DNA from 2 places in the Nocardioides aquaticus genome. Region 2 is predicted to be linked to the other one. Evidence: riboswitches for the same ligand, from Rfam matches in the RefSeq annotation. Region 2 holds a riboswitch; the other holds the start of a gene.

Region 1 (3,530 bases), 1.4 Mb from region 2:
GCCACTTGGCCGACTTCACGAACTGGAGGACGCCGACGTTCCAGCCCTGGTTCCAGCTGCGCAGCGCGAGCCCGAAGGCCGCGGTCGACTTCCCCTTGCCGTCGCCGGTGTGGACCATTGGTTGCGGCGCTCTCGTGTCGTGAGGCCGTCGTCGGGCGTGACCTCAGGCTTTCCTTTGGGCATCAGGCGACCCTTTCGTGGACGGTGTGGGTGAGGGCGCTGACGCTGACCTCGGCGACGGGCACGTGCTCAGCGAGGAGGTGCTCGGCCAGCGTGCGGGCGAGCCCGAGGCGCATAGGCCCGCTCTCGCAGTCGATGACCACCGCGCCGACGTTGTGCGCCGCCAACAACCGTGCTGCCTGGTGGGAACGGGCGACCGCATCCGCCCCGGCGGTGGCGCGTCCATCGGTGAGGACCACCAGGAGCGGTCGTCGCCGTGGGTCGCGGACGCGTTCGACCTCCAGCACGCGAGCAGCTTCGAGCAGCCCCTCGGCGAGCGGGGTGCGACCCCCGGCGGGAAGCTCGGCCAGCCGCCGCGCCGCAATCTCCACGGAGTGGGTCGGCGGCAGCGCGAGTTCGGCCGCACCACCCCGGAAGGTGACCAGCCCGACCTTGTCGCGCCTGCGGTAGGCGTCGAGCAGCAGCGAGAGGATCGCGGTCTTGACCTGCTCCATCCGCGTGCGTGCCGCCATCGAGCCGGAGGCGTCGACGCAGAACAGGATCAGGTTGGCCTCCTTGCCCTCGTGGCTGGCCACCCTGAGGTCGTCCCCGCGGAACCGGAGGGCACCCGTCGTGCGACCCCGGATCGCCTGGTGCGGTGCCGCGGCCCGGATGGTCTCGATCAGGTGGATGGAGCCGCCCGAACCGTCCGGACGTGTGGTCCCTACCCGGTGTCCGAACTGGGTGATTGCCCGACTCCGGCGGCCAGCCGCGCCGGTGCCGGTCCCGCGGACAGTGAACACCTTGGTCCGGTACGGGTCGCCCGCTGTCACGGTTGCCTGGGTCGTGTCCTCGGATCCGGTCGGTGCAGGAGCCGGATGATCCTGCACTTCGTCGGGAGTGGCCGTGGAGTCGCAGGGCGCCTCAGATGTTCCGTCATCCAGAGCCTCTGGCTGCCCCGGTTCCGAGTGAGTGTCGTCCTCGGGCGCCTGCTCGGGGGCGTCGCCGGGGATGGGGTCGTCGTCACCCTGATCGTCGCCCTCCGGTGGTGGTTCAGGCGGGAGCTCATCGTCGCCGAGGACCTGGTCGAGCAGGTCCTCGTCCAGGCCGGGTGCGTCGAACGGGTTGCGCCGGCGCCGGTGGGGGAGCGCCAGCCGAGCCGCCGCCCGGATGTCCTCGCGCGTGACCTCGGTGCGTCCGTGCCAGGCCGCGTGGGCGACGGCGGTGCGGGCGGTCACGATGTCGGCACGCATACCGTCCACGTCGAAGGCTGCACAGACCTCCGCGATCTTCCACAGCGCCTGCTCGGAGAGGTGCACCGTCCCGACGATCTCCTGTGACTTGACGATGCGGGCGGTGAGGGCCCGCTCCGCATCGTCGTACGTCGCCGCGAAGCCATCCGGGTCTGCGTCGTAGGCGAGCCGGCGGCGTACGACGTCGACCCGGACCGCCGGGTCCCGAGAAGCTGCGACCTCGACGGTGAGGCCGAACCGGTCGAGGAGCTGGGGTCGGAGCTCGCCCTCCTCGGGGTTCATCGTGCCGACCAGCACGAAGCGTGCCGCGTGCTCGACCGAGACTCCGTCCCGTTCAACAGTGGATCGGCCCATGGCGGCGGCGTCGAGGAGCAGGTCGACCAGGTGGTCGTGCAACAGGTTGACCTCGTCGACGTACAGGATCCCGCGGTGGGCGCGAGCGAGCAGACCAGGCTCGTACTCGGCACGGCCTTCGGACAGTGCCCGCTCAAGGTGCAGCGACCCGAGCACGCGGTCCTCGGTGACACCGACGGGCAGCTCGACGAGACGCACCGGCCGCGCCTCGGTCTTCGCGTCCGAGGCGAACGGGCCGTCGGGGGAGAGTGTGGTGCTTTCGCGGGGGTCGCTGGAGAACCGGTCCCCGGCCACCACGTCGATGGGGGGCAGGACGGTGGTGAGTGCGCGCACGATCGTGGACTTCGCGGTGCCCTTCTCGCCGCGTACCAGCACCCCGCCGATGTCGGGCGAGATTGTGGTGAGCAGAAGGGCGAGCGCCATGTCGTCGGAACCGACGACGGCAGAAAACGGGTAGTGCTGTGGCATGGGAGGCTCCCGCTCGTCGCCAGTGAATACGTGGGCGCAAGGCCGGTCTTCGGACTTGCTGGCTCGACGTCCGGGGACGCCGTCCAGACCACCGCAGCGGGCCTGTGCCGGATTCTCACCGACTTCCCAGATTCTCCCCTCAGACCGCCCGCTCCGTGTGGGACGTCCGGCACCTCGGGGCACCTCGTGCCTGTCACCGGTCACGATAGCGTGCCGTCGTGTCCTTCTCACTGCCCTCTCGTGTCACTGTCGTCGGCCTCGGTGCAGACGGGGGGGCGGGTCTGCCCGAACCGGCCAGGGCGCGGGTGCCGGTGCCGGCTCCGTGGGGATCGAGTGGATGCGCGCCCACCCCACCTGTACGACTGTCGCCGTCGAGGCCGACCCCGAGCGCGCCGCGCGGATCGGCCGCAACGCCGCGTCTCTCGGCGTTCCCACGCTGCGGGTTGTCCACGGCCGCGCACCGGAGGCGTTCGACAAGCTGCCAGCCCCGGATGCGGTCTTCGTAGGCGGCGCGGCGACGGTGCTCGGGGTGGTGACCGGCAGCCTCACCCGACTGTACCCGGGCACCTACCTCGATGAGGAGGTCCTCGGGCACTGCTCCCCGGACACCCAGCTCGTCGATACCCAGCATCTCGACCTCGACCAGATCATGGGTCACCTTCTCGAGACCGACCGGGACGGGCTCGAGGTCGTCCGGTTGGTGTCGGGAGACCCGTCGGTCTACTCGGCCCTGACCGAGCAGACCCGTCGCCTCGACGAGGCCGGCGTGGCCTGGGAGGTGACGCCGGGGGTGCCGGCCTACGCCGCTGCTGCCGCGCTGGTGGGTCGCGAGCTGACGGTGCCGCTGATCACCCAGTCCGTGGTGCTGACCCGCGCCCAGGCCAGATCGACGGCGATGCCTGAGACCGAGGCCCTTCGCCACTTCGCACGCACTCGCGCCACCCTCGTGATCCACCTGGCAACCACTCGGATCCGTGAGGTGATCAGCGAGCTGGTGGGCGAGTATGGCGCTGACTGCCCGGTGGTCGTGGTCTACCGAGCCAGCCAGACGGGTGAAGTAGTGCTCCACGGCACCGTCGCCGACATCGCCGAGCAGGTCGAGCACGCGGGCCTCCGGCAGGCCGCTGTGATCATGGTCGGGCGGGCTCTGGATCCCCGCGATGGTGGGGACTCCTACCTCTACGACCCGACGCGAGACCGCTCGACGAAGTCCTGACTCAGTCGACGAACCGCGGTGTCCACACGCTCCCGGACGCCGTACGACGTGTGGTCGAGGCCCCCACGATCAGCAGGCAC
Region 2 (3,530 bases):
GTCGATCTCGACCGCGACGGCCCGGCACGTCGGGTGCGCACGCATCCACTCGACGCCGACCGAGCCGGCGCCCGCGCCGAGGTCCCACAGCAGCTGCCCGGGCTGGGGGGCGAGCCGGGCCAGGGCGGAGGCGCGCAGGTCGCGCTTCGTGAGCTGGCCGTCGTGCTCGTACGCCTCGTCCGGCAGCCCGGCGGTCCACGACCCGACCACGGGCCCGCGCAGGTCGACCGCCACCACGTTGAGCGGGGGGACGCGGGCGTCGGCGGCCGCGTCCCAGGCCGCGGCGGCGGCGTCGAGGCGCGACTCGGTCGGCGCGCCGAGGTCGCCGAGCACCGCCAGCAGCGAGGCGCCGTACCCCTGCCGGACGAGGAGCCGGGCCAGCGCGCCCGGCGTGGTCGCGTCCGAGGACAGCGCGACCACGCGGCGGCCCGGGGCGAGCTCGCGCAGGACGAGCGCGGGGTCGCGGCCCACCAGGCTGACCACCGCGGCGCTCTCGGCCGACCAGCCGAGCCGTCCCCGGGCCAGCGCGACCGACGACAGGCCGGGGTGGACCTCCACGGCGTCGGCGCCGAGCAGGTCGACCAGCGTGGTGCCGACGCCGGACAGCAGCGGGTCGCCGGTGGCCAGGGCGACCACCCGTCGCCCGGCGTGCTCGGCCAGCAGGGACGGCAGGCCCGCGCGCAGCGGCACCGGCCACGGCACGCGGTGCTGACCGGGCCGCGGTTCCAGCAGCGCCAGGTGGCGGGCCCCGCCCAGCACCACCTCCGCGTCGTCGACGAGCGACCGCAGGCGCGCCGGGACGCCCGGCCACCCGTCGGCGCCGATCCCCACGACCGTGATCCTCGCCCTCATGGGCGCCGACCCTAGGGCGTGCCTCCGGAGGGCCGGACTGCGCTAGCGTGGCGGCTCAGCCACGAGGTGCCCCGACGCCCCGGTCACGACCGGACGCCGAGGGGAGAATCTGGGAAGCCGGTGAGAGTCCGGCACAGGCCCGCTGCGGTGACCTGGACGCGCGATCCGGCGTGCTCGAGGAAGTCCGAAGACCGGCCTCGAGGCGCCCATCCGATGGCGGACGAGCGGGAGCCTCCCATGCCAGCGCACTACCCCTTCTCTGCCGTCGTGCCCGCGGGCGACCTCGGCGACATCAGCGGCGACACCAGCGGCGACAGCGGCACCGGCGAGACCGGCGCCCGGCCGGGCGACCTGGACCCGATGGCGCTCGCCCTGGTGCTGACCACGATCAGCCCCGCCATCGGCGGCGTGCTGGTCCGCGGCGAGAAGGGCACCGCGAAGTCGACGATCGTGCGCGCCCTCGCCGCGGTGCTGCCGCCGGTCGAGGTCGTGGCCGGGGACCGGTTCTCCTCCGACCCCGCCGACCGCGGCCGGGAGACCGCGTCGCCGGACGGCCCGTTCGCCTCCGACGCGGCGGTGGAGAGCCGGCCCGTACGCCTCGTCGAGCTGCCCGTCGGTGCGACCGAGGACCGGGTGCTCGGCTCGCTGCACCTGGAGCGGGCGCTGAGCCAGGGCACGGCGGAGTACGAGCCCGGCCTGCTGGCCCGTGCGCACCGCGGCATCCTCTACGTCGACGAGGTCAACCTGCTGCACGACCACCTCGTCGACCTGCTCCTCGACGCGGCGGCGATGGGCCGCGCGACCGTCGAGCGGGACGGGGTGTCGGTCTCGCACGCGGCCCGCTTCGTGCTGGTCGGGACGATGAACCCCGAGGAGGGCGAGCTGCGCCCGCAGCTGCTCGACCGGTTCGGCCTGACCGCCGAGGTCGCCGCCCCCCGCGACCCGGCCCGACGGGTCGAGGTGGTCCGTCGGCGGATGGCCTACGACGCCGACCCGGACGCCTTCGCAGCGGCCTGGGCGCCGGACGAGGAGGCGCTGCGGGCGCGCGTCGCGGCCGCGCAGGCCCTGGTCGGCGACGTCGTCGTCGGCGACGGGGCCCTGCTGCGGATCGCCGAGCTCTGCGCGGCGCTCGACGTCGACGGGATGCGCGCCGACATCGTCACCGCGCGCACCGCCGCCGCGCACGCCGCCTGGCACGGCCGGCGCTTCGTGACGACCGAGGACATCCGCGCCGCGGCCCGCCTCTCCCTGCCGCACCGCCGCCGGCGCAACCCCTTCGACGCCCCCGGCCTCGAGGAGGACCTGCTGGACGACCTGCTGCCCGACGACCCCGACGAGCCCGACCCCGAGCCGCCCGGTGGCGGGGACGGTGGCGGGGACGGTGGCGGGGACGACGGCGGGACGTCAGACGCTCCGGACACCTCCCCGGACGGAGCGCATGACGCTGCGCCGGACCCAGGACCGGACCCGGGACCGGCGGACGGCGGGACGTCAGACGCTCCGGACAACCACCTGGACGGAACGCATGACGCAGGACCGGACCCCGCACCGGACCCCGCTCCCGCTCCCCCGCCCGGCGGGACCTCCACCGTCGGTGCGGGACAGGCGTACCGCGCCCGACTGCTGGCCGTCCGCGGCACCGGCGAGGGCGAGGCCGGGCGGCGCAGCCGGGCGGTGACGTCGACCGGACGCCGTACGGGCTCCCGACCCGGCCGCCAGGGCGCGGTGCACCTCGGCGAGACCGTACGGGCCGCCGCGCCGCACCAGGTCGCCCGCGGCCGGGTGCCCGGGACGGGCGGGCGGGTGCTGCTGCGCCCGGACGACCTGCGGGTGGCGGTGCGCGAGGGCCGGGAGTCGAACCTCGTCCTGTTCTGCGTCGACGCGTCCGGCTCGATGGCGGCCCGGCGGCGGATGGAGGAGGTCAAGGCGGCGATCCTGTCGCTGCTGCTCGACGCCTACCGCCGCCGCGACAAGGTCGGGCTGGTCACCTTCCGCGGCACGGGCGCCGAGCTGACGCTGCCACCGACCCGCTCGGTCGACGTCGCCGCGGCGCGCCTCGAGGTGCTGCCCGCCGGCGGGCGTACGCCCCTGGCCGAGGGCCTGCTCGAGGCCGCCCGCTGCCTGGAGGTGGAGCGGGTCCGCGACCCGCGCCGGCGCCCGCTGCTGGTTGTGGTGACCGACGGCCGCGCCACCTCCGGGGCCGACGCCGTCGACCGGTCGCGGAGCGCCGCCGACCTGCTCGCCGCCGCCGGCGTCGGGAGCGTGGTGGTGGACTGCGAGTCCGGGCCGATGCGGATGGGCCTGGCGCGCCGGCTGGCCGAGCACCTCGGCGCCGAGCACGTGCCGGTCGGCGAGGTGAGCGCGGACGCGCTGGCCGCCGTAGCCCGTCCGGCCGGTGCCGCCTGATGGACCTCTACGAGGCTGTCGCGCGTCGGCGGGACGTCCGGGCCGAGTTCAGCGGGGAGCCGCTGGACGACGCCGTGCTCGAGCGGGTGCTCGGCGCGGCGCACCGGGCCCCGAGCGTCGGGATGAGCCAGCCGTGGGACTTCGTGCTCGTCCGCGACCCCGGCACGCTCGGGGCGTTCGCCCAGCACGTGGCGGGCGAGCGGGAGGCGTACGCCGCCGACCTGCCGCCCGACCGCGCCGCCACCTTCGCGGCCATCAAGGTCGAGGGCGTC

What was found. Region 2 has a riboswitch for cobalamin ahead of ENKNEFLB_RS01390 (VWA domain-containing protein). Riboswitches for the same ligand answer to the same signal wherever they lie in the genome.
Region 1: another riboswitch for cobalamin. It lies ahead of ENKNEFLB_RS08090 (magnesium chelatase subunit D family protein); the one in region 2 lies ahead of ENKNEFLB_RS01390 (VWA domain-containing protein).

Annotation. Positions count from the first base shown of each region.
Region 1 is NZ_CP075371.1:1,681,103-1,684,632, forward strand. Features, by position in the region: partial or broken gene cobO (cob(I)yrinic acid a,c-diamide adenosyltransferase) at 1-183, opposite strand, end outside; gene ENKNEFLB_RS08090 (magnesium chelatase subunit D family protein) at 183-2,234, opposite strand; cobalamin riboswitch at 2,258-2,426, opposite strand; gene ENKNEFLB_RS08095 (cobalt-precorrin-4/precorrin-4 C(11)-methyltransferase) at 2,572-3,450, shown strand; gene cobJ (precorrin-3B C(17)-methyltransferase) at 3,452-3,530, opposite strand, start outside.
Region 2 is NZ_CP075371.1:274,458-277,987, reverse strand. Features, by position in the region: gene cbiE (precorrin-6y C5,15-methyltransferase (decarboxylating) subunit CbiE) at 1-852, opposite strand, end outside; cobalamin riboswitch at 900-1,066, shown strand; gene ENKNEFLB_RS01390 (VWA domain-containing protein) at 1,213-3,258, shown strand; gene bluB (5,6-dimethylbenzimidazole synthase) at 3,258-3,530, shown strand, end outside.